DNA from 4 places in the Variovorax atrisoli genome. Region 1 is predicted to be linked to each of the others. Evidence: predicted binding sites of a transcription regulator. Region 1 holds the regulator's gene; each other region holds the start of a gene.
What was found. Region 1 encodes sigma-54, which starts transcription at its own class of promoters, with help from an activator protein. Its sites were predicted from a motif close to TGGCANGNAANCTGCTTT; they were not measured.

Region 1 (7,024 bases):
CAGCCGCTGGCCGTGGCGCAGGAGGCCGGCGATCCGGCGCAGCGCCTGCAGGGACGCGGCAGGCGCACCTTCCTGCTGGGCCTGGCCACGCAGGTGAGCAACCCGAAGACCGCCGTGGTCTACGCGAGCATCTTCGCGGCCTTCCTGCCGCGCGAGGTGCCGCTGGTGCTGGCACTCGCCGTGCCGGCGGTCATCTTCTGCATCGAGGCGGGCTGGTATTCGATCGTGGCGCTGGCGCTCTCGTCGGCGGCGCCGCGTTCGGCCTACCTGCGCTACAAGGTCTGGATCGACCGGGCGGCAGGCGGCGTGATGGGACTGCTGGGCCTGCGGCTCGTGTGGTCGGCCGTGCGCGGCACCTGAGGCTGCGCGGCTACAGGAGGCTCTCCGGCGTCAGCGGGGCCAGTATCTCGAGCATGGTCCGGTCCCAGAAGCGGGAATCGGGCTCCTCGGTCAGCACCGTGAGCTTGCCCGCATCGTCGCTGACCCATTCGATGCGCGACTCGTTGCTGCCCTCGGCGAAGCGCAGCCTATAGGCGCCCTGCTGCTTGAGCACGTCGATGAGCTTCAGCGCCTGCTGGGCCATCTCGGGGCTGCGGATGAAAAGGCCGATCTCGGTGTTGTGCGTTTCCGAGCGCGGGTCGAAGTTCATCGAGCCGACGAACAGAATGCGCCGGTCGATCACCGCCGACTTGGCATGCAGCCTGCCCACCGAGGTGCCGAAGAGGCCCAGCCTCACGCTGCTGCGGGTGCGGTTGGTGCTCAGTTCATAGAGGTCGGCGCCCAGCTTGAGCATGTCGGGCCGGTAGCGGCGGTAGGCGGTGTGCACCAGCGGCTCGTCGGTGGCGGCGAGCGAGTTGGTGACCACGCTGATCTTCACGTTGCGCCCTCGGATCTCGCGCATCACCTCCAGCCCCGAGGCGCCGGGGATCAGGTAGGGCGAGACGATCGTCACTTCCGAACGCGCGCGCCGCATCTGCTCGACCACGTTGTAGCGCACGCTGTCGACGTCCAGCAGCGGCACGCCGCCATACGAGGCGGTCTTGCCGATCACGCGCTCGGGCGAATCGGCATAGGCTTCGGCGGTGGTCCAGATCAGGCCGAGCTTGCCGGCGTCCAGGTCCTCGGCCATCGGGCTGTAGCCCAGCAGGTCGTTGGGGGCGGGCTTGGGCGGCGGGGGCGTGGTCTCGGGGCCGGTGGCGAGCTCGAAGCGCTGCTGAAGCTCCTCGCGCGAGAGGCTGCTGCCCACCACCGACTGGATAGGCCGCACGTAGACGCTGTTCCAGTACTGGTCGAACAGGCTTCCAAGGCGCGGGACCAGCGCGCCGGTGACGAAGGTGTCGAGGTCGATGAAGTTCTCGCCCGAGGTGCGCCTGAAGTACTGGTTGCCGATGTTGCGCCCGCCCGCCACCGCCATCGCGCCATCGGCGATGAACAGCTTGTTGTGCATGCGGCGGTTGACGCGGCTGAAGTCGAAGAGCGAGGCGGTGAAGCGCTTCAGCAGGCTGCCGCGGCCTGCCGGGAAGGGGTTGAACAGGCGCAGCTCCACGTTGGGCGTGGCGGCCAGGCCCAGCAGCAGTTCGTCCTCGCCGGAGGTATAGAGGTCGTCCATCAAGAGCCGCACGCGCACCCCGCGCTGGGCGGCGTCGCGCAGGGTGCGCAGCAGGTAGCGGCCGGTCTCGTCGTTCTCGATCTGGTAGTACTGCACGTCCAGCGTGCGCTGCGCGCGGCGCGCGAGCTGGATGCGGGTGTCGAAGGCGAAGTCGCCGCCGGGCATCAGGCGGAAGCCGCTCAGGTCGGGGTCGGGCTGGGAGGCCAGCGCGATCCTGCCGAGCGCCGTGTCGGCCGAGACGGCGATGGTCTTGGTGGGCGGGCGCGGGGCCTCGTCGGGCAGCGTGGCGCAGCCCGTGACAAGCAGCACGAGCAGGGCGAACACCGCAGCCACCATCCAACGCCACGCGAGCCCATTCCAGGAACACCGCGGAACCGGCTCCGCCGGTCCGCAGGTGTTGCCCCCTGCAAGGGGGTTGGCGAAGCGACACGAAGTGCGCATAGCCTGGGGGTGTGCCAGTTACAAGGCTTTGCGCAGGTTGGCGGGCGCGATGCGCAGCGCCTCGCGGTACTTGGCGACGGTGCGGCGCGCGCACTCGATGCCCTGCTCCTTCAGCATCTCGGAGATCTGGCTGTCCGACAGCGGCTTCTTCACGCTTTCGGAACCGACGAACTGCTTGATGAGCGCGCGCACCGCGGTGCTCGACGCGTTGCCGCCGGTCTCGGTGCCCAGCGCCGAGCCGAAGAAGTACTTGAGCTCGACCGTGCCGAAGGGCGTGGCCATGTACTTGGCGGTGGTCACGCGCGAGATGGTCGATTCGTGCAGGCCCAGCTCGTCGGCGATCTCGCGCAGCACCAGCGGGCGCATGGCGAGCTCGCCGTGCACGAAGTAGCTCTTCTGCCGCTCGACGATGGCGTTGCTCACGCGCAGGATGGTGTCGAAGCGCTGCTGGATGTTCTTGATGAACCAGCGCGCCTCCTGCAGCCGCTGCGACAGCGCCTGGCTGCCCTCGCCCTTGTGCGACTTCAGCGCGCCGGCATAGATGTCGTGCACCCGCAGGCGCGGCATCACGTCGGGGTTGAGCATCACGCGGAACTTCACGTTGGTGCCGCGGCCGGTCTTGGTGACGATCACGTCGGGCACGATGACGTTGCGCTCCACGTCGACGAAGCGCCGGCCCGGCTTGGGCTCCAGCCGCGCGATGACCTGCAGCGCCGAGCGCACCAGCTCCTCGCTGCTGCGGGTGAGCGTGGCCAGGCGCTTGAAGTCGCGGCGCGCGAGCAGCTCCATGGGCTGCTTGCAGATGGCCAGCGCCGTCTTGCGGACCAGTTCCTCTTCCTCGGTCTCGTCGTCGCTCGCCATGGCGCGCAGCTGGATGCTCAGGCATTCGCCGAGGTCGCGCGCGCCGACGCCGGCGGGCTCCAGGCTCTGCAGCAGGCCCAGCGCCACCTGGAAGTGGTGCACGAGGTCGTCGAATTCGTCGTTGTCGTCGCCCGCCAGGCCCGAGGCCAGCGCGGGCAGCGAGTCTTCGAGGTAGCCATCCTCGTTGAGCGATTCGATGAGGAAGCGCAGCGCGGCGCTGTCGCTCTCGTTGAGCCGCAGGCTCAGTGCCTGGCGGTGCAGGAAGGACTGCAGCGACTCCTGGCTGCGCGCGAGCTCGGTGGCATCGGCGCGCTCGTCGTCGCCGGCGTTGTTCTGGCGCGCGGGCGCGTCGCTGCCCCATTCGCTGTCGTCAGGCGCCATGTCGACGGTGCCATCGCCTTCCCAGTCGGGCTCGCGCTCGGCGATCTCGGCGGCGGGGCCGTCGGCGTCGGCGACTGCCGTGCCTTCCGTGGAAGAAGTCGCGCTGCTGCTGCTCGCGGCCGAGGGGGCGAAGTCGCCCTCGCCGTCGGCGCCATCGCCGCCGTCATCGCGAGGGACCGGCGCGTCGGCGGTGTCGAGCCCGAATTCCTCGCGCACGGCCTCCTCGGCGGTGCGCTCCAGGAACGGGTTCTCGTCGAGCATCTGCTCCACTTCCTGGCTCAGCTCGAGCGTGGAGAGTTGGAGCAGCCTGATCGACTGCTGCAGCTGCGGCGTGAGCGCCAGGTGCTGCGAAACGCGAAGGGACAACCCCTGCTTCATGAGAAGACGGCTCCCCCCGAGGCAGCACGCCGCGCGCCACGCCAGTTCCCTGCCGGGAGCGGGCCGGCCGCTTCGGGCGGCCGTGCACACCAGCCCTCGCGAAGGGGCTCCACGCGCATGGCGACCACGCTTGCCGTTGACCCTCGCAACATGATCACATCCGGAAGTGCTCGCCCAGGTACACCCTGCGTACCTCGGCGTTGTCGACGATCTCCGAAGGCGTGCCTTGTGCCAGCACGTGCCCGTCGCTGATGATGAAAGCGTGGTCGCAGATGCCCAGCGTCTCGCGCACGTTGTGGTCGGTGATGAGCACGCCGATGCCGCGCTCCTTCAGGAAGCTGATGATGCGCTGGATCTCGATCACCGCGATCGGGTCGATGCCGGCGAAGGGCTCGTCCAGAAGAATGAAGCGCGGCTGCGTGGCCAGGGCGCGCGCGATCTCGACTCGGCGGCGCTCGCCGCCCGACAGCGCCATCGCGGGCGAATCGCGCAGGTGGTCGACGCGCAGGTCGACCAGCAGGTCGGTCAGGCGCTCCTCGATGTGCTCCTTCGACAGGGGAACCAGCCTGCCTTTCGCGTCGGGCTCGCTCTGGAGCTCGAGCACGGCGCGCACGTTCTCCTCGACCGTGAGCTTGCGGAAGATCGAGGCTTCCTGCGGCAGGTAGCTCAGCCCCATGCGGGCGCGGCGGTGGATCGGCATGTGCGCGATCGGCTCGCCGTCGATGGAGATGTCGCCGGCGTCGGCGCGCACCAGCCCCACGATCATGTAGAACGAGGTGGTCTTGCCCGCGCCATTCGGCCCGAGCAGCCCGACGACTTCGCCCTTCTGCACGTCGAGCGAGACGTCCTTCACGACGGTGCGGCTGCCGTAGCTCTTCTTCAGGCCGCGCGCGACCAGGCGGCTGCCCGGTGTGCCGCTGGCGTCCTGGGTTCCTGCGGATTCGATCACTTGCGCGTGTCTCCCTGGTCACTGAGCGTGGTGCTCGGGCGCAGGCCGGCGCCGGGAGCCGGGGTGGGCGCCGGCGCAGGGGCCTTGGCACCGCCGGCCGGAGCCGGAGCGCCCGGGGCCGGCGCGGTGGCGGCCTTGGGAGTGAGGATGGTCCGGACGCGGCCGCCAGGGGCCGAGGCGTTGACGGCGGTGTTCGGCGGCACGGTCGAGCCGTTGACGGTGTAGGTGTCGTTGCTCTGGTCGTAGACGATCAGCGCGCCCTGGCTCTCGTCGTTGGGCGTGGCGCCCAGCAGGCGGCGCATGACGGCGTTGCGGATGAACTTGACGTTGTCGGCGCGGCTGTCGTACTCGATGACTTCCGACTCGCCCTCGATCCACTCGTCGGGCGCATTGCGCTTCTGCTTGTAGTAGGCCCGCTTGCCGGGCGCCGCAGTGACCACGCCGTACTGGTAGCCCTCGGCGTCCTGGCGCACATCCAGCCGCGCGCCACGGATGATGATCGTGCCCTTCGTCACCAGCACGTTGCCGGTGAACACGCTGGTCTGCTTCAGGTCGTCGTAGCGCATCGCGTCCGACTCGATGTTCATCGGCTTGGAGCGGTCGGCGGTCTCGGCCACGGCGCCCGACGCGAGGCCTGCCAGCAACAGGGCGCCGGCGGCCAGCCGGCCGATGCGACGCAGGAAGGAGGTGGTGGGGTGAGAGTGCAATGTCATAGAGGCACGAAACTTGCTCGGCATTGTATGCGGCTGCGTGCTCCTGCCCCGCCCGCACAGATGAAAAAGCCCGCCTAGGCGGGCTTGACTTTCTTCCCGGCTTCATGCCCGAACACCGCGGAACCGGCTTCACCGGGCCGCCGGTGTTGCCCCCTGCAAGGGGGAAGGCGCGCGACACGAAGTGCGCGAAGCCTGGGGGTCAGCCCTTCTTGGCCTCGCCGATGAGATAGTTCACGACCTGAAGCACCTTGGTCATGTTGCCGGCGGTCTCGCCGTCGACATACCAGCGGCCGGCCACGGCCATCGCCGGCACGCCCGCCACCTTGTAGGCGTCGGTCAGCTGCGAGGCGCGCTTGGCCTTGCTGGCCACGCCGAAGGAGGTGAAGGTTTCCTTGAACTTGGCGGCGTCCAGGCCGTTGGCGGTGGCCCAGGCGATGATGTTGGCGTCGCCGTTCACGTTCTGGCGCTGCGCGTGGATCGCGTTGAACACCTTCGGCTGATACTCGTCGACCTTGCCCATGGCTTCGAGCGTGTAGTACAGGCGCTGCTTGGCCTCGACGTCGTTGCCCACGAAGGGAACGGGAATGCGGCGGAAGGAGACTTCCTTCGGGATCGTCTTGAGCCAGGCCTCCAGCGACGGCTCGAAGTCGTTGCAGTGCGGGCAGTTGTACGAGAAGAACTCGACCACCTCGACCTTGCCGGCGGGCGCGTCGACCGGCACGCGCTTGTCGAGCACCAGGTACTCGGAGCCGGCCTTGGGCACACGCGCCTGGGCGTGGGCCGGGTTGACGCCCAGGGACAGCAGCCCGAGCGAGGTTGCGGCCAGCGAAAAGTCACGACGTTTCATTGAAAGAGCTCTCCAGTTATTACGGCAGACTGAGCCGGCGCGCGGCGGGGAGTTCCCCCGCATCCGGCGCGCCCGAGGCTGTGGATGGTGGCGGCAAACGCCGCGCGGCGAAGTTTGGGGGCTATTCGTGTCGGTTGCCGGGCAGATGACGCCGCTCAGCGCTGCACGCGGACCAGCGCCGAATCCATGCCGCCGCCGTCCAGCCGTTCCTTGAGGCGGTCGGCGTCGTCCTTCTTGTTGAAGGGGCCGGCGCGCACGCGGTAGACGGTGCGGCCCGCCTGCTCGCGCTCGGTGACCTTGGCCTCGACGCCCATGAGCGACAGCTTGGCGCGCTGGGCCTCGGCATCCTCGGTGGTGCGGAAGGCGCCGGCCTGCACGAAGTACATGAAGGGATCGAGGCCCGAGCCGCTGCTGCCGGCGTTGCTGCCACTGCTGCTCGGCGCGGCCGACGCGGTGGTCGTGCTGCCGGAGCCGGAGACGCTGCCCGACCGGGCTCGGGCCAGGTCGCCCAGCGGGTCGTTCGACGGCGGCAGGGCGTTGGCCTCGGCCGGCGTCGGTGCGGTGCGCGGCGGCTTGGGCGCCACCACCACGGGCACCGGCGGCGCGGTGCCGGGCGAGGCGCCGCCGGGAGCGGCGGCGGTGTTGCCGGTGGCGGGCTCGCCGGTGATCGGGTTGACCGGGCCTGCCGGGGCGGCCGGCGTCGCCGGCTTGGGTGCGCCGGCCTTGCCGGCCAGCGGCGCGTTCGGGTCCCAGTCGCGGTTCTTGCGGGCCTCGGCCTCGTCCTGCTCGGCGCCGCCGCGCTGCGTCTTGGTCACGAACGGGATCGGCACCTTGGTCACGTAGAC
Region 2 (7,024 bases), on a different contig from region 1:
CGGCCTCCTGGTCGGTCAGCACGGCCGTGGGCTCGTCCAGGATCAGGATGCGCGCGCCCGCCAGCAGCACCTTGAGGATCTCAACGCGCTGCTGCTCGGCGACCGACAGCGCATCGACGCGCTTCGACGGATCGATGTCGAAGCCCAGCTCCGCGGCCTTGTTGCGGATGTCGCGCGTGATCTCGCGCAGCCTCTCGCCATGGCTCTGGAACTCCGCCGGCGGCGGCGCGGTGAGCAGGATGTTCTGTGCCACCGTGAAAGGCCGCACCAGCTTGAAATGCTGGTGGACCATGCCGATGCGGTGCTTCGCCGCATCGCGCGGCCCGGCGAATCGCACCGCGTTGTCGTCAACCAGCAGCTGCCCGGCTTCGGGCGCGTAGAGCCCGGCCGCGATGTTCATCAGCGACGACTTGCCTGCGCCGTTCTCGCCGAGCAGCGCGTGCACCTCGCCCCAGCGCGCTGCGAAGTGGGCGTCGGTCAGAGCCGCGAAGCCGTCGAAGGACTTGCGGATGCCGGTGAGTTCGAGCGCGTTGGGCATGTGCGGCCTTGCCTTGTCTGCGGGCCTACTTCTGCGTGACCACGCCCTTGACGAACCAGTCCATCTTCCAGAGGTCGGCGTCCGAAAGAACGGCGCCCTTGGCCACGCGCTCCTTGCCGTCGCGGTCGGCGAGCGGGCCGGCGTAGATCTGCTTGCCCTTCATGATCGCGTCGCGCTCGGCGGTGATGAGGGCTGCCTTGTCCTTGGGCACGGCCGGGCCGAAGCCGGCGATGTCGGTGCCGCCGTCCTTCATCTCGATGAAGGCGCCGTACTGCGCAGGCTTCCAGCCGCCGGCCATGATCTTCTTGAGCTCCGGCGTCAGGAAGCGGTCCCACACCCACACGGAGGAGCACAGCGTTGCCTTGGGCGCGAACTGGCGCAGGTCGCGGTGGTGGCCGGTGCCGTACACGCCGCGCTCCTGCGCGACGATCTGCGGCGTGGGGCTGTCCACGTGCTGGCCGATCACGTCGGCGCCCTGGTCGATGAGCGCGGCGGCGGCGGCGCGCTCCTTCACCGGGTCGTTCCACGCGCCGGTGTAGATCACGTTGACGGTGGCGTTGGGGTTCATCTTCTGCGCGCCGAGCGCGAAGGCGTTGATGGTCCAGTTCACCACGCCGAAGGGGTTGGCCGCGACGAAGCCGAGCTTGCCGGTCTTCGATGCGGCACCGGCGGCCATGCCGCAGAGGTACTGGCTCTCGTAGGTGCGGCCGTAGAACGACTCGAGGTTGCTGCCGTTGGTGGTGCCAGAGCCGTTGAGGAAGGCCACGTCGGGGTACTTGGCGGCCAGGTCCTTGAAACTGTCGGAGTAGCCGAAGGCGGTGCCGATCACGATGTTGGCGCCGCGCTGGATGAATTTCTCGGCCGCGGGCTTGATGGCCGACGCGTCCTCGGGCACGTTCTCCACGAACTGGATCTTCTGGCCGATCTCCTTCTCGATCTTCACGCGGGCCTCGTCGAAGGCCTGCGTCCAGCCGCCGTCGTTCTTGGGGCCGAAGTAGAGCATCGCGATCTTCGGCTTGTCCTTCAGCGTGAAGCCGTCGGCGGCGGCCGGCAGCGAGAACGAGGCGCCGCAGGCTGCGAGCGTCAGTGCCAGGCCGAGGGCCGGGCCGTTGGAGGAAATGCGCGGCATGGAGCAACCTTTCGTGAGGAGCGTGAAGACGGGGGAGGGAAAAGCAGAAGCGAGAGAAGAGAGGCGAAGGCCGCGCGCCGCTACATCATGAAATTGATGCGGAACACGTTGCCCTCGGGATCGAGCAGCACCGACTGGTACCAGTTGTAGTAGGTGACGTAGGGCGCTTTCACGAGCGTGGCGCCGGCCTCGAGCGCGACTGGCACCATGCGGTCGACGTCGGCCTGGCTGTCGACGTCGATGTTCAGCAGGAACTTCACGCCGCGCGTGTCGGAGAACTCGCTCAGGTGCAGCAGCTCGTAGGCATCGAGCGCGTTGAAGCCGAGGCTCGACTTGCCGGTGTCCAGCCCGCGGAAGATGGGCGAGCGGATCGCCTCGATCTCCTTGAAGCCGAACACGCGCTGGTAGAAGCCGCTGAGCGCGACCACGTCCTTCGCGAAGACGTTGACGTAGGACAGGTGGGCCATGTGATCCGGGCGCCTCCGAGGAATCAGGCCGCGACCTTGGTGCCGCCGAAGGTCGTCTGCTTGACGAACTTGGAGGTGAGGTGGTCGCCCGACGAGATGGGCGCGTACTTCGGCTGCTCGCCCGGCGCGAGGCAGCTCGGCAGGCACTCGACCATCGCGTCGTAGTTGGGCTGGTGGAAGAACACCAGCGACTGGCGGCGGTTGGTGCTCGCCACCTCGAAGGGCGGGTTGATCACGCGGTGCAGCGTCGACACCCACTGGTCGTTGGTCCACTGCATCATGAGGTCGGCGATGTTGACCACCAGGCCGCCCTCGACCTGCGGCACGTCCACCCACTGGCCGGCCTTGTTGAACACCTGCAGGCCCTTGTCGTCGGGCAGCACGATGGTGAGGCTGCCGTAGTCGCTGTGCGCGCCCGCGCGCAGCTGGCCGGGCAGGGGCTGCTCGCGCTGGGGCGGGTAGCTCAGCACGCGGAACATGCTGATGTGCTTGTCGATCTTGTCGTCGAAGAAGGTCTCGGGCAGCGAGAGGCCGAGCGCGAAGACGCGCATCAGCGAGCGCGAGAGATCGCTCATCGCCTCGAAGTACTGCTCGTAGGCCTCCTTGAAGCCCTCGAGCGGCGGCCAGCTGTTGGGCTCGAAGTGCGGGCCCGCGGCGGGGCCGCGGTGGTAGTCGTCGTCCGGCACGTTCGAGGGGCCGATGGAGAACGACTCCTTCAGGTCGCCCGGTGCCGCTTCCTCCAGGCTGTAGGAGAGGCCTTCCTCGCCCACCGCGCTGTAGCCGCGCACAGCGTCTTCGCGCGGACGATCGACCTTTCGCTTCTCGCCCAGCGGCATGTCGAAGAACTTGCGCGAGAGCGACGACACGCGCGAGATCAGCTCGGGCGAGATGCCGTGGTTGGTGATGACGAGGAAGCCGATGCTGCGGCAGGCCTCGTCGACTTTCTTCGCTACCTCCGCCTTGCCTTCGGCGGTGCCGGCGAAGTAGGGCGCGAGATCGATGATGGGTACGGAAAGCAGGGTCATGGCAGGTTCCTCTTGCTTGGCATGCCTTTCGCCATGCAACGTCTGTGCCAGTTGGACCAAATGGACAAAACCCATCCGTCGCGTCAGCATGGTGCGAATTGCCGTGCCGCGAAGGCGGTCGCGGCGCAAGGCGATGCACCACGGCCTTACAGTGGTGCGCCGTAACGCCTGCCGAGGCAGGACCGACTGATCGAACGAACGAACGAGGGAGGATCGAGGGAACATGCCGAAGACCAAAGCACTGGCCGCGAGCGCCAGCAAGGAGAGTCCCGCACGCAAGCGCGCGAAGCCTGCGGTGCGCAGCGCGTCCGCGGTGAACCGCAGGCTGCGCCAGATCGAGGACAAGCGCAGCGCGATCCTCGGCGCGGCGCTGGGGCTGTTCTCGCGCTTCGGCCTGCATGGCACCTCCATCGACCAGGTGGCCGCTCGCGCCGATGTGTCGAAGAGCAACCTGCTCTACTACTTCGCCAACAAGGAAGAGCTCTACGTCAACGTGCTGCGCGACCTGCTCGCGCTGTGGCTCGAACCGCTGCGCGGCTTCAGCGCCGAGCAGGACCCGGTCGAGGCCATCGGCGGCTACATCCGCCGCAAGCTGGTGATCTCGCGCGACCGGCCCGATGCGTCGCGGCTCTTCTGCCTGGAGATGATCCAGGGCGCACCGCTGCTGCGCGACGAACTCGATCGCGAACTGCGCACGCTGGTGGAGAAGAAATCGGAAGTGATCCGCGCATGGATCGATGCGGGCAAGCTGGCGCCGGTCGATCCGCACCACCTGATCTTCGGGCTGTGGGCAATGACGCAGCACTACGCGGACTTCGGCGTGCAGGTGCAGGCGCTGTCGGGGCATACGCTGGAAGACGAAGCCTTCTTCGAGCGTGCGGTGGAGAACGTTCAGCGCATCGTGCTGCAGGGCATCGTGCCGCGCTGAGGCCTGCCTTGCTCCCTCCCCCGCTGGGGGAGGGTTGGGGTGGGTGGCGGCCTGAAAAGTCACTGCTGCTCCTGCGAGCGCCGTTGCCCCCTCACCCTAACCCTCTCCCCGAGGGGAGAGGGGATAAAACGGATCAGTGCTGCGGCGGCGCAGCGATCTCGTGATACCGGCGATCGAAGTAGATGAGGCCCTGCGCCGCACCGCCGATGGCGATCGAGACGGCCTCGCAGAACAGGACATCGTGCGTGCCTGCGCTCGTCGCGTGCACCACGCGGCAGTCGAAGGACACGGCCGCATCGTCGAGCACTGGCGAGCCGGTGGTCTTGCTGCTCCAGCGGGCCGCGGCGAAGCGCTCGTCCATCGGCGTCTTGCCGCCGAATAGCGTGGACAGCGACTGGTGCCCGGCCGCCAGCACATTGACGCACAGCACGCCGTTGGCTTTGAACGCCGGGTACACCGAGGCCGAACGGTTGAGGCACACCAGCAGCGTCGGCGGCTCGTCGGTCACGCTGCACACGGCCGATGCGGTGAAGCCCGCGCGGCCTGCGGGGCCGTCGGTGGTGATGATGTTCACCGCCGCGCCCAGCCGCGCCATCGCGTTGCGGTAGTCGGCCTTCTGCAGGCCCTGCGGAAGCAGGGCTGGGTTGGGTGACGATGAAGCAGGGTTCGAGGCCATGGCGTTGTGCAGCATCTCGCGTGACTCCTTCAGGCCAGCAGGCAGGCCTCGTCGAAGGCCAGCCGCGGCAGGCGGCCGAACAGCTTCGACGTGTCGCCATGGCCGAGGTTGATGAGGAAGTTGACGGTCCAGTCGGTGCCCTCGAAGAAGGCCGCGTCGACCTTCGCCTTGTCGAAGCCCGACATCGGGCCCGCGTCGAGCCCGACCGCGCGCGCCGCGAGCAGCAGGTAGCCCGCCTGCAGGCTGGCGTTGCGGAAGGCAGTCTCGTGCGCGGCCTCGGGGCTGCCGGTGAACCAGCTGCGCGCGTCGGCGTGCGGGAACAGCGTGGGCAGCCTGTCGTAGAACTTGCGGTCCCACGCGGCGATGACGGTGACGGGCGCGGTCATGGTCTTTTCGAGGTTGCCCTTGGAGAGCGCCGGCGCGAGGCGCTCCTTGCCTTCGGGCGTGCGCACGAAGACGAAGCGCGCGGGGGAGCAGTTGGCCGATGTGGGGCCGAGGCTCGCGAGCGCGTAGATCTGCGCGAGCTGCGCGTCGGTGACGGGCTCGTCGGTCCAGCCGTTGTGGGTGCGCGCGCCGGTGAAGAGCAGCGACAGCGCGGCGTCGTCGAGGGTGTTCTTGAGGGTCATGCTGGAACGGCGGGTGCGCTGACCCGCGAGAGAAAGTCGAGCAGGCTGCGGTTGAAGGTGTCGGCCTCTGTCACGCTGTGGGCATGGCCGCCGTGCGGCATGAAGTCGAGCGTGACGTCGCGCAGGCCATCGGCCAGGCGCTGCGAGCAGGTCCAGGGCACGAGCGTGTCGTCCCTGGCTGCGGCGATCAATGCGGGCGCGACGATGTCGGCGAGGCTGGCGTCGATGTCGAAGGCGCGCAGCGCGGTGATGCGAGCCCGCATGTTGGCTTCGCCCGGGAAGTGCGCGAAGGCGTGATCGACTTCGTCGGCCACGCGCTGCGCGTTCTCGGCGGCCCAGGCGGCGGGATAGAGAAAGATCGGCTGCGCTTCGACGTACGCGCGCGGGCCGCATGCGTCGAGCAGCGCGAGCCGTGCATCGAAGCAGCGCGCCGAATGCGGATTGGGCTTCGACCACGCGTTGACGAGCGCGAGGCTCGCGATGCGCGAAGGCGCGTCGAGTGCAAGCTGCAGTCCGACGAGGCCGCCGAGCGCATGGCCGGCGAAATGGCACCGCGCGGTGTTCGTCGCGTCGAGTATCTCGATCACGTCGCGGGCCATGTCCGCGATGGCGTAGGCCTCGGGCAGCGCGGCGGGGCTGCGGCCGGTGCCGCGCTGGTCGTAGGCGATGACGCGGTAGCCGGCGGCGATCAGCGCGCCGAGTTGTGGCTGCCAGAAGCCGGCCGAGCCGCCGAGGCCCGACGACAGCAGCACCGTGGCCGCTGCATCGGACGGCCCGTGCACCTCGTAGTGCAGCGCGCTCATGAAGCTCAGGCCTTCTTGCCCACGTGCGCGATCGACGCGATCTCGACCAGCGCGTCGGGCTTCACCAGGCCGCACTGGATGCAGTAGCGCGCGGGCTTGGTGCCGGGGAAGAACTCGGCGTACACCGCGTTGATCTTCGCGTAGTCGGCCCAGTCCTTGAGCATGATCTGGTTGAAGGTCACGTCGTCCATGGTGCCGCCGGCGGCCTCGACCACGCCCTTGATGGTCATCAGCACGTGCCTGGCCTGCGCGCTCGCGTCGCCGACGTGCACCACGTTGTTGTCCTTGTCGAAGGGCAGCGTGCCCGACACGTAGAGCACGCCGTCGGCGAGCGTGCCGGGGACGAAGGGAGCGATGGGAACGCCGGTGCCGGGAGGAATGATGGCTTGCTTGGGCATGGTGGAGGGTCCTTGTCGAAGAGGGTGGGAAGGGGAAATCAGGCGACGGCCGCTTCGGCCTTGGCGGCCTGGTCGGCTTGTGCGGCCTGGGTACCGAGGGAGGGCGCGAAGGTGCTGCAGAAGTGCTCCGTCGTGGACACCCAGCCGAAGAAGGTCTCCACGTTGTAGACCGATGCCTTCTGGATGGCGGGTCCGCCGAGCTCGTGCGTGGCGTCTTCCAGCATCACGGCGAAGTATTCGAGATGGAAGGCGTCGCGCAGCGTCGATTCGACGCACACGTTGGTGGCGATGCCGGTGAACACCAGGTGGCGGATGCCGCGCGAGCGCAGGGTGCTGTCGAGCGTGCTGTTGAAGAAGCCGCTATAGCGCGTCTTCGGCACGACGATGTCGCCGGGCTGTGGCTTCATCTCCTCGATGAGCTCGTAGTCCCAGCC
Region 3 (7,024 bases), on a different contig from region 1:
CCCAGCTCATGCAACCGCCTGGCAGTGCACGGCGTGCCGTCGAGCAGCATTTCCAGCGCGGCCTGCGGCGGCAGAGCGCGGGCCAGCGAATCGGTGCCGCCGCCGTCGGGCGAGAGGCCGACGTTGATGTACGACATCGCGAACTTCGCGTCCTCGGCGGCCACGATGAGGTCGCAGGCCAGGCTCAGCGAGAAGCCGCCGCCCATCGCCGCCCCCTCGACCGCGGCGATCACGGGCTGCGGCGCCTCCTCGATCGCCATGAGCCATTCGTGCAGCGCGTCGATGTGGCCGCGCTGCTCGGCGGCCGGCAGCTTTCGCTGGCGGGCCAGCCGCCGCAGGTCGCCGCCTCCGCTGAAGTGATCGCCCTCGCCGCGCAGCACGATGGCGCGCACCGTGCGGAAGCCCGCGGTGGCGCGTATCGCCTTGGCCGCCGCACGGTAGACCGAGGGATTGATGGCGTTGCGCGCCTCCGGGTTGCTGAGCGTCAGGATGAGCACCGGGCCTTCGCGGTGCATGTCGAGCCTGGCGCCCGACGCGGGCGCGGCGCTCGCGCTGGTGATGGCCGGAACCGCTGTCGTCATGAAACCCGCCCTGCGGTCACGCCCCGCTGCAAGCGTGGACGTCTGTACATGTTGCCCCCTTGTTACCGAGTTGTAGCTACCCAGTAAAACGCAGGATTCTTCGGCTTGGATTCGTGAAAATGAATACCTTTAAGCTACTTTTGACAATTAATTCACAGTTTCAAGAGCCCGGGGGCTCCGAAGGGGGCAGGCGGTGCTGCCAGTACCGGGCGCGCTGCTCCCGTTCGCAGACGACGTCGGCAGGATGCAGGCTGCTCCAATGCGCGGCGCCGCAGCGGGTGTTCTCGATCAGCCGCACGCCCCGGTCGAGGTAGCGCGCGACCACCTCCCGGGCCGGATGGCCGAAGCGGTTGCGGTACCCCGCCTGCACGAGCACGATGCGCGGCCTGACCTGGTCGAGGAAAGCCTCCCCCGAAGAAGTCTTGCTCCCGTGATGCGGCGCCAGCAGCACGTCGGCATGCAGCAGCTGGGGCGTGCGCACGACCAGCGCCGCTTCCTGCAGCCGCTCGATATCGCCGGCCAGCAGTGCCGCCGCGCGTCCGTTGTCGACGCGCAGCACGCACGAAACCGCATTGGGCTTGCCGAAGCTGCGGTAATCGCTCTCGAAGGGATGCAGCACCTCGAAGCGCACGCCGTCCCAGCTCCACGACTGCCCTGCCTCGCAGCGCTTCGACGCACGCATCGCCTGCAGCGGGTGCGTGGCCTCGATGGAGCTCAGCAGCTCGGCCTCGGGCTGCATCGCGAGCACCGCGGGCGCGCCGCCGATGTGGTCGGCATCGCGATGGCTCACCACCAGCGTGTCGAGCCGCTCGCCGTAGGCCCGCAGCAACGGCACCAGCACGCGGTGGCCCGCGTCGCTTTCGAGGCTGTAGCGCGGGCCGGCGTCGTAGAGCAGGCTGTGTGTGGCGGTGCGCACGAGCACCGCGTTGCCCTGGCCGATGTCTGCGGCGAGCAACTCGAACTCGCCCATCGCAGGCCGGGGCGCCTGCCACAGCAGCACCGGCAGGAGCAGAGGAACGCCAAGGCTGCGCAGCGACCACGGCAGCCGCATCGCCAGCAACACGCCGCCGCCCACGCCGCAGGCGGCCATCCACAGCGGAGGCGCTGCCATCGACAGCGTGGCATGCGGCAGGCCGGCCAGCCATTGCAGCAGGAGCGCGAGCGCATGCACGGCCCAGGCAGCAGCGTCCCACAGGGGCGGCACCGCCACGCCGAGCATCGCCAGCGGCGTGATCACGAGCGTCACCCAGGGAATCGCCACCGCATTGGCCACCAGCCCGATCAGCGACACCTGCTGGAACAGCAGCAGGCTCAGCGGCGTGATGGCCAGCGTGATGGTCCATTGCTCGCGGAAGAAGCGCAGCAGCCGAGCGGCCCCGGCGGCCTGCTGCTCGCCCGGCATTCCGGCGTCCGTCGCGAAGAGCACGCCCACCGCGACGAAGCTCAGCCAGAAGCCAGCCTGCATCAGGGCCCACGGATCGAGCGCGACCACCACGGCGGCGGTCAGCAGCCACACGTTCGGCCATGGCCAGCGCCGACCGGTGAGACGCAGCAGCGCGACCGTCGCGAGCATCCAGACCGTGCGCTGCGACGGCACACCCCAGCCGCTGAAGAGCGCATAGAGTGCGGCCAGCAGCACGCCGCCGACCAGCGCCGCCTGCTGGGCGGGCAGCCTCAGCATCAGCCTTGCGCTGTGGCGCCAGAGCAGGCCAACCACGTGCGCAGCGAGCCAGGCGAACATCGTGACGTGCAGGCCCGAGATCGACATCAGGTGCGCCACGCCCGTGGCACGGAACACGTCCCAGCCGGCGCGGTCTATGGCGTTCTGGTCGCCGGTGACGAGGGCCGCGATCACGCCTGCGCGGGCGCGGTCGGGCACGCGCTCGAAGATCGCATCGCGCACGGCCTCGCGGGCCCGCTCGATGGGGTGGCGCCAGGTGGAGTCGACCAGCACCGGCGCCACGTCGCGCGTGCCGCTGCGCACATGGCCGCTGGCATGCAGGCCTTGCTCCCACATCCAGAGTTCGCCGTCGAAGCCATGCGGGTTGCGGTTGCCGTGCGGCGCCTTCAGGCGCACCGTCAGGCTCCAGCGCTCGCCCGCGTGGAGCACGGCGACGTCGGCAACGGCCCGGGGTGCGCGGCTCCAGAGGCTGGAACCCTCGGCATACCAGCCGAGCGCGATGCGATCGGGGACGACGGGCAGGCCCTGGGCGCCGGCGTCGGCCCAACGGGCGGATTCGACATCCAGCGTGAAGCGCGTGCCGGCCTCGTTGCGCTGGGGCATCTCGGACACGACCCCCGTGACGCGCAGGTCCTGCCCTTCGAGCGCAGGGGCCAGTGCGCCTGCGGCATAGGCCACGGCACGCCACCCCGCGAGCCCCGCGCCGGCCATCGCCCCGCAGGCCAGGGCGATGAGCAGGAGCGCCCTTCCCGGCAGCAGCCGCCAACACATTCCGGCCGTTGCGGCCCACAGCAAACCGGCATAGACCCATGCCGGCCACAGCACCGGCTGCTGCAGTTGCAAGGCCGCTCCCAACAGCGAACCGCCCAGCGCCGCGAATGCGCCGGCAGCGCCCACAGCCCGGCGTGACGCGCGATTCCGCGTCATCGGACAACTCCCGAACCCATGATGCAAACCCTCCCCGAACCCGCGCTCAATGGCGCGTTAATTGCTAAGCATCTCGGCTAGTATGCGTCTCACCAGAGACATCTTCTCGATGCAATCTGCCAGCACAGCACAAAAAAACGCATGTCCATTCACGCCGCTCTACACCACGTCACCCACTACAAGTACGACCGCCTGGTGCAGCTGGGCCCGCAGGTCGTGCGCTTGCGGCCCGCGCCGCATTGCCGCAGCAACGTCATCTCGTATTCGCTGCGGGTCGAGCCGGCCGAGCACTTCGTCAACTGGATGCAGGACCCGTTCGCCAACTACCAGGCGCGGCTCGTGTTTCCCGAGAAGACGCGCGAGTTCAAGGTCACCGTCGACCTCGTGGTCGAGATGGCGGTCTACAACCCTTTCGACTTCTTCCTCGAGCCGCAGGCCGAGAACTTCCCCTTCAAGTACACGCCCTCGCAGGCCGAGGAACTGGCTCCCTACCTCGTGGCCGACCCGGTCACGCCGCTGCTGCAGGCCTACCTCGACAAGATCGACCGCAAGGAGCAGCGCACCATCGACTTCCTGGTCGGTTTGAACCGGCAGGTCCAGAAGGACGTCAACTACCTCATCCGCATGGAGCCCGGCGTGCAGACGCCGGAAGAAACGCTCACCAACGGCAGCGGCTCCTGCCGCGACTCGGGCTGGCTGCTGGTGCAGCTGCTGCGCCACTGCGGGCTGGCCGCACGCTTCGTCTCGGGCTACCTGATCCAGCTCACGCCCGACGTGAAGGCGCTCGACGGCCCGAGCGGCACCACGGTCGACTTCACCGACCTGCACGCCTGGTGCGAGGTGTTCCTGCCCGGCGCGGGATGGATCGGCCTCGACGCCACCTCGGGCCTGCTGGCCGGCGAGGGCCACATCCCCCTGGCCTGCACGCCCACGCCCTCTAGCGCCGCGCCCATCGAGGGCGGCGTCGACGAATCCGAGGTCGAGTTCGGCCATGACATGAAGGTCACGCGCATCTACGAATCGCCGCGCGTCACCAAGCCCTACACCGAAGACCAGTGGGCCGACGTGCTCGCGCTGGGCGAGGCAGTGGATGCCCGCCTGAAGGCCGGCGACGTGCGCCTGACCATGGGCGGCGAGCCTACCTACGTGGCCACCACCGACCGCGACGCGCCCGAATGGAACACCGACGCGCTCGGCCCCACCAAGCGCGGCTACGCCACCGAGCTCGTGCACAAGCTGCGCGCCGAATACGGCAAGGGCGGCTTCCTGCACTTCGGCCAGGGCAAGTGGTACCCGGGCGAACAGCTGCCTCGCTGGGCACTGTCGATCTTCTGGCGCGCCGACGGCCAGCCGCTTTGGCACGACCCCGACCTGTTCGCCGACGAGCGCTTTCCCACGCACTACACGAGCGAGGACGCGCGCCGCTTCACCAACCTGCTCGCGCAGAAGCTCGGCCTGACCGAGCGCTACATCCAGCCGGGCTACGAGGACATCTACTACTACCTCTGGCGCGAACGCCGCCTGCCGGTGAACGTCGACCCCTTCGACTCCAAGCTCGACGACGAGCTGGAGCGCATGCGCCTGCGCCGCGTGTTCACGCAGAAGCTCGATGCCGTGATCGGCTACATGCTGCCGCTGGAACCCGGCAACGCGAACCGCGACGCCCCCGCGCTCGAAGGCCCGGCCTGGAAGACCGGCCCGTGGTTCCTGCGCGACGACCGGCTCTACCTCATTCCGGGCGACTCGCCCATGGGCTACCGCCTGCCGCTCGATTCGCAACCGTGGGCCAGCAAGGGCGACTACCCCTACATGATCGAGCGCGACCCGAACGCGCAGCGCGGCGCGCTGCCGAGCGGGGCCGACTACCAGGCGCGCTACGCCATGGCCGCGGGCGATGCCGGCGGCGCCGCGACGGGGCTGGGTGCCGTTCCCTATACCTTCGGCGCACCGCCCGCCGTGCCCTCTTCGCTGCGCATGCAGACGCCGGGCGCCGCGAGCGACGGCGAAGGCCATGGCGTGGACGACAACGACACCGCCAACTCCGTCGATCCGACGGTCAACCGCCAGCCACGGCGCGGCGAATCCGCCCACTGGATCACCCGCACCGCGCTGTGCGTCGAAGTGCGCGACCCGCGCCGCGCCAACGGCCCCGCCGCCGAGAAGAAGGGCAGCGCCTCGGGCGTGCTCTACGTCTTCATGCCGCCGCTTGCGCGCCTGGAGGACTACCTCGACCTCGTCGCTGCCGTGGAAGCCACTGCGCGCGACCTGGGCGTGCGCATCGTGATGGAAGGCTATCCGCCGCCGCGCGATCCGCGCCTGAAGCTGCTGCAGGTCACGCCCGACCCGGGCGTGATCGAAGTCAACATCCATCCGGCCCACAACTGGAAGGAACTGGTCGACCACACCGAGTTTCTCTACAACGCCGCCTTCGAAACCCGCCTGTCGGCCGAGAAGTTCATGACCGACGGCCGCCACACCGGCACCGGCGGCGGCAACCACTTCGTGCTGGGCGGCGCGACGCCGGCCGACAGCCCCTTCCTGCGCCGGCCCGAGCTGCTGGCCAGCCTGCTGCTGTACTGGCACAACCATCCGTCGCTGAGCTACCTGTTCTCGGGCATGTTCATCGGCCCGACGAGCCAGGCGCCGCGCGTGGACGAGGCGCGCAACGACCAGGTCTACGAGCTGGAGATCGCGCTGAAGGAGATCGCGAAGAACCGCGAGATCTACGGCCAGAACATGCCGGCTTGGCTGGTCGACCGCACGCTGCGCAACATCCTGATCGACGTCACGGGCAACACGCACCGCAGCGAGTTCTGCATCGACAAGCTCTACTCGCCCGACTCCAGCACCGGCCGCCTCGGCCTCTTGGAACTGCGCGCCTTCGAGATGCCGCCGCACGCACGCATGAGCATCGCGCAGCAGCTGCTGATCCGCGCGCTGGTGGCCCGCTTCTGGGACGAGCCCTACAAGGCGCCCGTCACCCGCTGGGGCACCGAGCTGCACGACCGCTTCCTGCTGCCGACCTTCGTGAAGATGGACTTCGACGACGTCATCAGCGAGATGCGCCAGGCCGGCTTCGCCTTCGATCCCGACTGGTTCGCGCCGCACTTCGAGTTCCGCTTCCCGCTGGTGGGCCAGGTTCAGGCGATGGGCGTGGAGCTGTCGCTGCGCAATGCGCTCGAGCCCTGGCACGTGATGGGCGAGGAAGGCGCGGTCGGCGGCACGGTGCGCTATGTGGATTCGTCGCTGGAGCGCATCGAAGTGCGCGTGACCGGCCTCAACGAGAGCCGCCACGTCGTCACCGTCAACGGCAAGGTGCTGCCGCTGCAGCCCACGGGCGTGACCGGCGAATTCGTGGCCGGCGTGCGCTACAAGGCCTGGAACCCGCCTTCGTCGCTGCACCCGAGCATCAAGGCCCATGCACCGCTGACCTTCGACCTGGTCGACACCTGGATGAAGCGCTCGCTGGGCGGCTGCCAGTACTTCGTGGCCCACCCGGGCGGGCGCAACTACGAGACCTTCCCGGTCAATGCCTACGAGGCCGAAAGCCGCCGCCATTCGCGCTTCACCCGCACCGGCCACACCCCCGGCCTGCTGCGCACGCCGCCGGCCACCATCGAGTTGCCGGGCAGCCGCGAATTCCCGTTCACGCTCGATCTGCGGCGCTGAGGGGACATCCGTCACACTGCCCGAACGCCCCCCGTGACGGCAGTGTGACAATTACCCCCCTGTGGAACCTTTGAACGAATCCCTGTTCGACGCCCAGGCACTGGAGTTTCCGGCGGCCCTGGCGTCGGCGCTCGCCCCGCCCGCCCTGCCCGGCCATTTCGACGAA
Region 4 (7,024 bases), 280 kb from region 1:
ACCAGTTCCTCCATGCGCCGGTCGACCTCGGCCTTGCTGCGCCCTTCGAGCTTCAGCGGATAGGCGATGTTGTCGATGGTGCGCATCCACGGGAACATCGCCTCGCGGTAGTTCTGGAACACGTAGCCGATCTTGGTGTCCTTGCGCTGCTTGCCGTCGAACAGGATCTCCCCCGAGTCGATGGGAATGAGCCCCGCGATCATGTTGATGAGCGTGGACTTGCCGCAGCCGTTGGGGCCGAACACCGAGACGATCGCGTGCTTGGGGATGTCGAGGTCGAAGTTCTCGTACAGCGGCCAGCCCGCGAAGTACTTGGTGAGCCCGCGGATTGTGATGTGCGTGCCTGCGGGGCCGGGTTTGAAGGCCGGCTTCGGCACGTCGGCGTACACCGGGCCGTTGAGAACGATTTCGGATGAAGCTCGCATGGATACGCTCCTGTGCTGATCAGTACATGGGCCGACGCGGAAGCGGCTTTGCCGGGCCGCAGGCGGCGCCCCCTTGCACGGGGTTGGCGGCTACGCGAAGCGAGCAGGCCTGGGGGTGGTCCATTACCTTCCGCTCCAGTGCACGATGCGGCGTTCTGCGACCAGGAAGAGGATGTTGAGCGCGTAGCCCAGCGCACCCGCCGAAAGGATCGCCGCGTACATGCTCTTCACGTTGAGCACCTGCTGCGCGTCGATGATCCGGTGGCCCAGCCCGGTGTCGGAGCCGATGAACATCTCGGCCACGATGACGATCACCAGCGCCATCGACACCGCAGAGCGCAGGCCCACGAAGCTGGGCTGCAGGCTTTCCCACACCAGCACGTCCTTGAAGATCTGCCAGCGCGAGGCGCCCATGACGCGCGCCGCCATCACCCGCTGCTTGCGTGCGTTGATGACGCCGTAGGCACTGTTGAACACCACGATGAGCAGCGCGCCGAAGGCCGCGATGGCCACCTTGTTGACGTCGCTCACGCCGAAGATCAGCAGGAACAGCGGAATGAGCGCCGACGACGGCGTGGAGCGGAAGAAGTCGATCAGGAACTCCACGCTGCGGTAGGCCTTCTCGTTGCTGCCCAGCAGCACGCCCAGCGGCACGCCGACGACCGCCGCGATGACGAAGGCCTGCACGGTGCGCCACACGGTCATGGCGAAGTCGGTGAGCAGCGGTCCGCCGGCCAGGCCGGTGACGAGCGCGGAGACGGTGTCGGCGGGCGTGGGCAGCAGGATCGGCTTGATGAAGCCGAGCCGCACCACCAGGTCCCACACGATGAACAGCACCACCGGACCGATGAAGGGCAGCATGCGGTCGCGCAGCGGCGGCTTCGGCGCAGCGGTGGCCGTGCCGGCCGGCGGGGTCCACGGCACGGCCGTGGTCGAGCTTGCGTCGGCCATGGTCGTCAGGCTTTGTAGAGCAGGCCGTCCACCGCCACCTTCTTCTCGAAGATGCCTTTCTCGGTGAACAGGTCGTAGAACTTCTGGAAGTACGCGACGTCGCTCGGCTTGAACTCGTTGTAGAGCATGTACGACGCGAGCGGCACCTCGGCGGTGAGCTTGCCCTCGATGGCGGTGTAGCCCTTCATGAACTGGCGCGCCTCGTCGGGCTTGCTGCGCACCAGCTCCACGCCGCGTGCATAGGCGGCGATGTACTTCTTCGCGACCTCGGGGTTCTTCTTGATGAAATCGCTGGTGAGGCTGGCCGCGCCGCCATGCCACGGGGCCATCGGGTCGCCGAGGATGTATTTGGCGACCACGCCGGCCTCGACGACACGCGTGGTGCCGTTCATGCGGCCCACGGTGCCGGTGGGCTCCAGCGTGTAGCAGGCGTCGACCTGGCCCGCGACCAGCGCGGCCACGTGCTGGCCGATGGGCAGCTCGCTCACGGTCGCGCCCTTGGCGCCCGCGCGCTCCAACATGGTCTTGCACAGGGTGACGTTCTGGATGCCGGGGCCCGACGCGACCTTCTTGCCGGCCAGCTCGGCCACGCTCTTGACGGGGCTGTCCTTGGCGACGATGAATTCGTCGAGCACGTACTTCGCGTTGCTCGGATTGGTGCAGAAGATCTTGAACAGGCCGGGCTGTGCGATCTCGCCGATGGCGAGGTTGGCCGAGCCGGTGCCGTTGGCGCTGCCGTCGCAGCGGCCGGCGAGCATGCCTTCCATCACCTGCTGCGCACCGGCGAACTTCAGCGGCTCCACGTCGAGGCCTGCTTCCTTGAAGTAGCCCTTGTCGACCGCCGCGAAGAACGGCAGGCCCGCGGCCACGGGCCAGAAGCCGATGCGCAGCTTCGCAGCCGCGCCCTGCGCGCGCACGATGGCGGGTGCCGCCAGCACGGCCAGGCCCGCGGCGCCGGCCTGCAGCAGCTGGCGTCGCTGGCGTGCGGCGGGAGAGTTTTGTTGGATGCTCATCGGAACTCCTCTGATCAGTTGGAACTCGGGTTGGCGCGGCTCGCGACGTAGGCGCGCCAGCCGCCGTGATGGGTCACGTCCTGCGCGCCGGCCAGCGCATGGCCTTCGCAGATGAATCCCTTCACCCAGCTGCCGTCGGCCAGCTCGACGCTGCCGAGGCCCAGCGGTGGCGGGATGAGCGCGAGGAAGCTGCCGACCTGCGCGAGCGGCACGGCCCACACCTCCAGCGCGATGGCGGCGCCTTCATCGCCTTCGGCCACGCGCCGCAGTCCGGGCTTGGGCGGCACGGTGCCCGGCAGCGCGTGGAGCCTGTAGGCCGGCGTGGTGGTGGTGGCGCGCATCAACGTGGCGCCGCGCTCGGTCAGCTGGCTGTTGAGCGGCATGCCCGAGAGATGCGCGCCGACGACGGCGATCGGCAGGGTGCCGGCGTCCGGCGCCGCGAGCCCCGGAATGGCGCGCGGTGGCGGCAGAGGCTGGCCTGTCGCGCCTTGCGCGAGGCCGGTGGCATGGTGAAAGCGCTGGCCCAGCTCGGCCAGCGCGAGGTCGCTGCCGCAGGGGCCGATCAGCGTGATGCCGAAGGGCAGGCCGTCCGCGCGCAGGCTGCTGGGCACCGAGAGCGCGGCGTAGTCGAGCAGGTTGACGAAGTTTGTGTAGGCGCCGAGGTTGCGGTTGAGCGCGACCGGATCGGCGCGCATCTGCTCGCGCGTGTAGTGCGTGGGCGCGGTGGGCACGAGCAGCAGGTCGATGTCGCGCCACATCGGCTCGACCTTCTGCGCGATGGCGCGCAGCCGCGCCTGGGCCTCGAACACGTCGGCGGCGTCGTACTGGCGGCCGCTCGCGAGGATGCCGCGCACGGGCTCGACGACGTCGTCGGCGTGCGCGTCGAAGAACTCGCGCACCGCGGCGTAGCGCTCGGCGACCAGGGCGCTCTCGTAGAGCATCCCGGCGGCTTCCGCGAGCGGCGCATAGGCGATGGTGACGGGCGTGCCGCCCATCGCGAGCAGCCGCGCGACCGCATCGCCGAAGGCCTGCTCGGCGGCGGCGTCGCCGAAGAAGCTCAGCCGGTCGGGCACGCCGAAGCGGAAGCGCGCGGGCAGCGGCTCGCGGCGCAGGTCGATGTCTCTCGAATATGGATCGCGCGCGTCGTGGCCCGCGGCTGCGAGCAGCACGTCGACCGCGGTGGCGACGGTGCGCGCGAAGATGGAGACGCAGTCGGCGCTCTGTGCGGCGGGCACGACGCCGAAGGCGCTCAGCAGCCCGCGCGAGGGCTTGAGGCCGACGATGTTGTTGAGCCCGGCCGGCACGCGGCCGGAGCCGGCGGTGTCGGTGCCCAGGGCGAAGTCGACCTCGCCCGTGGCCACGACGTAGGCCGATCCCGAACTGGAGCCGCCCGACACGTAGCGCGCGTCGAAGGCGTTGGGCACCTCGCCATAGGGAGAGCGCGTGCCGTTAAGTCCGCAGGCGAACTGGTCGAGATTGGTCTTGCCGGCCAGCGATGCACCGGCTTCGAGCAGGCGCTGCACCGCGCCCGCATGCACTTCGGGCAGGCGCTCGAAGGCCGGGCAGGCGGCGGTGGTGGGCACGCCGGCCACGTCGATGTTGTCCTTGACCGCGAAGCACAGCCCCGCGAGCGGCAGGGCGAAATCCAGCGCCACCGCGGCGTGCGTGTGCGCCAGGGGCGAGGCGAACCTGGCGATCCAGGCGGCGTCTGGCGTTCCGCTTTTCGGGTTTTCTTCGTGCACCATCTTCAGGCATCCAAACATGTGTACAAGTTGAGATGCAAGCGGCATGCCAGCGCAAAAAGCCGGGAGGGCGCGGATGGGGAACGTGTTCGGATTGGCTCCCTCTCCCGTGGGGAGAGGGTTGGGGCGAGGGCAGGTGCGCAGAACGAAGCGCGGCTTCTATCTGGAGGCCGTCACCCTCACCCCGGCCCTCCCCCCAGGGGAGAGAGAGCAGGAAGCTCAGCTCTTCCTAGCGTCGCGGTAGAGCTTCTCGACCTTGGGCAGGTTCGCCTCGAGCTTCGCGATGCGATCCGGCCCGCTGGGGTGCGTCGACAGGAAGCTCAGGCCGCCCTGGTTCTTCGACGCCGTGGCCATCTTCTGCCACAGCGACACCGACGCCTTCGGATCGTAGCCCGCGCGCGCCGCGAGTTCGAGTCCCACGAGGTCGGCCTCGGTCTCGTCGCTGCGGCTGAACTTGAGCGTGAGCAGCTGCGTGCCGGCGCGCGCTGCCAGGTCGCCCACCTGCCCCCATCCGAGCAGCTGCGCACCGATCGAGAGCGCGGCGCCCGTGCCCGCGCTCTTGGCCAGGCGGGCGCGTGCGTGCTCGCGCAGGGCGTGGGCCATCTCGTGGCCCATCACCATCGCGACCTCGTCGTCGGTGAGCTTGAGCTGATCGAGGATGCCGGTGAAGAAGGCGATCTTGCCGCCGGGCATGCAGAAGGCGTTGATCTGCTTGCTGCCGATCAGGTTGACCTCCCACTTCCAGTCGCGCGCGCGTGCGTTCCACGGCGTGGCGAACGGGATGAGCCGCGCGGCGATGGCCCGCAGGCGCTGCAGCTGCGGATTGCCGTCGCCCGCGAGCGCCCCCTTGGCGCGGGCCTGCGCGAGCAGCTGGCCGTACTGCTGCACGCCGGCCGTCTCGACCTGCTCGACCGGCACGATGTTGCGCGCCACCGAGGCCTTGCCCACGTCGACCTGCGCGAGGGCGGGCTTCGCGAGCACCGCTCCGGCCGCCGCCAGCAGGAAGGCGCGCCGCGGATTCCACGCGGAAGCCACGGAAGGAACGGGAACGGCGGAAAAGGGGCGATCGCATCGTGTGCACATAGGAGCGGGATGATAGGAACAAATGAAGACAAGAAGCCCGGGAACCCGGGCCGTCGCTCATGGACAATCCGGGGCACATGTCCGCCTCGCCCGCAGAAACCCCCACGCCCCCCTCACCGCCCTGGCGCGACGCGCTGAAGGTCTACCTGGAACCCGCCACCCTGCGCATGCTGGCGCTGGGCTTCTCGGCCGGGCTGCCGCTGCTGCTGGTGCTGGGCACGCTGAGCTTCCGCCTGCGCGAGGCGGGCATCGACCGAACCACCATCGGCTACCTGAGCTGGGTCGGGCTGGCCTACGGCTTCAAGTGGGTCTGGGCGCCGCTGGTCGACCGGATGCCGCTGCCGCCGCTGACCACCTTGCTGGGGCGCCGCCGCGGCTGGCTGCTGCTGGCGCAGTGCATGGTCGTCGCGGGACTGGCGGGCATGGCGGTCAACGACCCGCGCCACGGGCTCACGCCGCTGGTCTGGTGCGCGCTGCTGGTGGCCTTCGGCTCTGCCACGCAGGACATCGCGCTCGACGCCTTCCGCATCGAATCGGCCGAGCCGCGCAAGCAGGCCGCGCTGGCCGCCGCCTACCAGACGGGCTACCGGCTCGCGATGATCTGGGCCGGCGCCGGCGTGCTGTGGGTCGCGGCCTGGGCCGAGGTGGCGCCCGCTGCAGCAGCGGCGGCAGCCACGGGTGCCGCGGCCTACCAGAACGGCGCCTGGAAGACGGCCTACCTGGTCATGGCCGCCTCGATGGCCGTCGGCGTGGTCACGGTACTGCTGTCGCCCGAGCCGGTGCCCGGCGCGCCGCCCAAGGCCCGCAGCGCCGCCGAGTGGCTGCGCAACGTGCTGGTCGAGCCCTTTGCCGATTTCATCCGCCGCTACAAGTGGCAGGCCGTGCTGATCCTCTCGCTGATCGCCATCTACCGCATCAGCGACGTGGTGATGGGCATCATGGCCAACCCGTTCTACGTGGACATGGGCTTCACCAAGGACGAGGTGGCCTCCGTCAGCAAGATCTACGGCGTGATCATGACGCTGGTGGGCGCCTTCGTCGGCGGCGTGCTGTCGATGCGCCTGGGCGTGATGCGCGTGCTGATGATGGGCGCCGTGCTCAGCGCGGCCAGCAACCTGCTCTTCGCCTGGCTGGCCACGCGCGGGCACGACCTGACGGCGCTGATCGCGGTGGTCTCGGCCGACAACCTGGCCGGCGGCATCGCCTCGGCGGCCTTCATCGCCTACCTGTCGAGCCTCACCAACATCAGCTACTCCGCCACGCAGTACGCCCTGTTCAGCTCGCTGATGCTGCTGCTGCCGAAGTTCCTGGCCGGCTACTCGGGCGCCTTCGTGGACGCCTACGGCTACAGCAGCTTCTTCGTCGGCACCGCCCTGCTGGGCGCGCCGGTGCTGGTTCTGGTGGCGCTGGCCTCGCGGCTGACGGCGACGGCAAGCCCCCAGGAGCGCCGATAGCGCCCGGCCGTATAGGAAACGGCCGACGCCGCGCCGGCCGCGCTGCTGTTAGGCTGTACCGGTATACATTCGTTTCTTTCAATATCCTTTCCTTCCCGTCGCGCCCCTGCCGTACGCCGCGCGCCGACCGACAGCCCAACACCCCTACAAGATCGTGCCGTCCAGAATCTCTCCTCTTCAGATAAGCGCCTACACGGCCACCAGCGCCGTCGGTGTCGGCAAGGAAGCGCTGGCCGACGCGCTCGCGCAGTCGCGCAGCGGGCTGCGCGCCAACGACTTCGGCGACGCGCCGCTGCCCACCTGGATCGGCCGCGTCGACGGGCTCGAGGAGGCCCGGCTGCCCGAGCCGCTCGCGC

Region 2: the regulator sigma-54 is predicted to act here: its motif matches at 3,192-3,209, upstream of FHY06_RS30860 (isopenicillin N synthase family dioxygenase).
Region 3: the regulator sigma-54 is predicted to act here: its motif matches at 3,240-3,257, upstream of FHY06_RS32975 (transglutaminase family protein).
Region 4: the regulator sigma-54 is predicted to act here: its motif matches at 4,166-4,183, upstream of atzF (allophanate hydrolase).

Annotation. Positions count from the first base shown of each region.
Region 1 is NZ_JACIBG010000004.1:120,241-127,264, forward strand. Features, by position in the region: gene FHY06_RS15770 (LysE family translocator) at 1-360, shown strand, start outside; gene FHY06_RS15775 (phospholipase D family protein) at 371-1,945, opposite strand; gene rpoN (RNA polymerase factor sigma-54) at 2,069-3,670, opposite strand; gene lptB (LPS export ABC transporter ATP-binding protein) at 3,825-4,619, opposite strand; gene lptA (lipopolysaccharide transport periplasmic protein LptA) at 4,616-5,332, opposite strand; gene FHY06_RS15795 (thiol:disulfide interchange protein DsbA/DsbL) at 5,532-6,179, opposite strand; gene FHY06_RS15800 (SPOR domain-containing protein) at 6,335-7,024, opposite strand, start outside.
Region 2 is NZ_JACIBG010000011.1:112,111-119,134, reverse strand. Features, by position in the region: gene FHY06_RS30875 (ABC transporter ATP-binding protein) at 1-538, opposite strand, end outside; gene FHY06_RS30870 (BMP family ABC transporter substrate-binding protein) at 564-1,667, opposite strand; gene FHY06_RS30865 (VOC family protein) at 1,748-2,134, opposite strand; gene FHY06_RS30860 (isopenicillin N synthase family dioxygenase) at 2,158-3,159, opposite strand; gene rutR (HTH-type transcriptional regulator RutR) at 3,383-4,087, shown strand; gene rutF (NADH-dependent FMN reductase RutF) at 4,221-4,778, opposite strand; gene FHY06_RS30845 (malonic semialdehyde reductase) at 4,793-5,389, opposite strand; gene rutD (pyrimidine utilization protein D) at 5,386-6,192, opposite strand; gene rutC (pyrimidine utilization protein C) at 6,198-6,590, opposite strand; gene rutB (pyrimidine utilization protein B) at 6,629-7,024, opposite strand, start outside.
Region 3 is NZ_JACIBG010000014.1:104,411-111,434, forward strand. Features, by position in the region: gene FHY06_RS32965 (oxepin-CoA hydrolase, alternative type) at 1-581, opposite strand, end outside; gene FHY06_RS32970 (DNA internalization-related competence protein ComEC/Rec2) at 742-3,189, opposite strand; gene FHY06_RS32975 (transglutaminase family protein) at 3,331-6,858, shown strand; gene FHY06_RS32980 (circularly permuted type 2 ATP-grasp protein) at 6,920-7,024, shown strand, end outside.
Region 4 is NZ_JACIBG010000004.1:401,031-408,054, forward strand. Features, by position in the region: gene FHY06_RS17035 (ABC transporter ATP-binding protein) at 1-425, opposite strand, end outside; gene FHY06_RS17040 (ABC transporter permease) at 549-1,376, opposite strand; gene FHY06_RS17045 (ABC transporter substrate-binding protein) at 1,382-2,389, opposite strand; gene atzF (allophanate hydrolase) at 2,404-4,134, opposite strand; gene FHY06_RS17055 (M48 family metallopeptidase) at 4,351-5,214, opposite strand; gene FHY06_RS17060 (AmpG family muropeptide MFS transporter) at 5,274-6,668, shown strand; gene FHY06_RS17065 (beta-ketoacyl-[acyl-carrier-protein] synthase family protein) at 6,823-7,024, shown strand, end outside.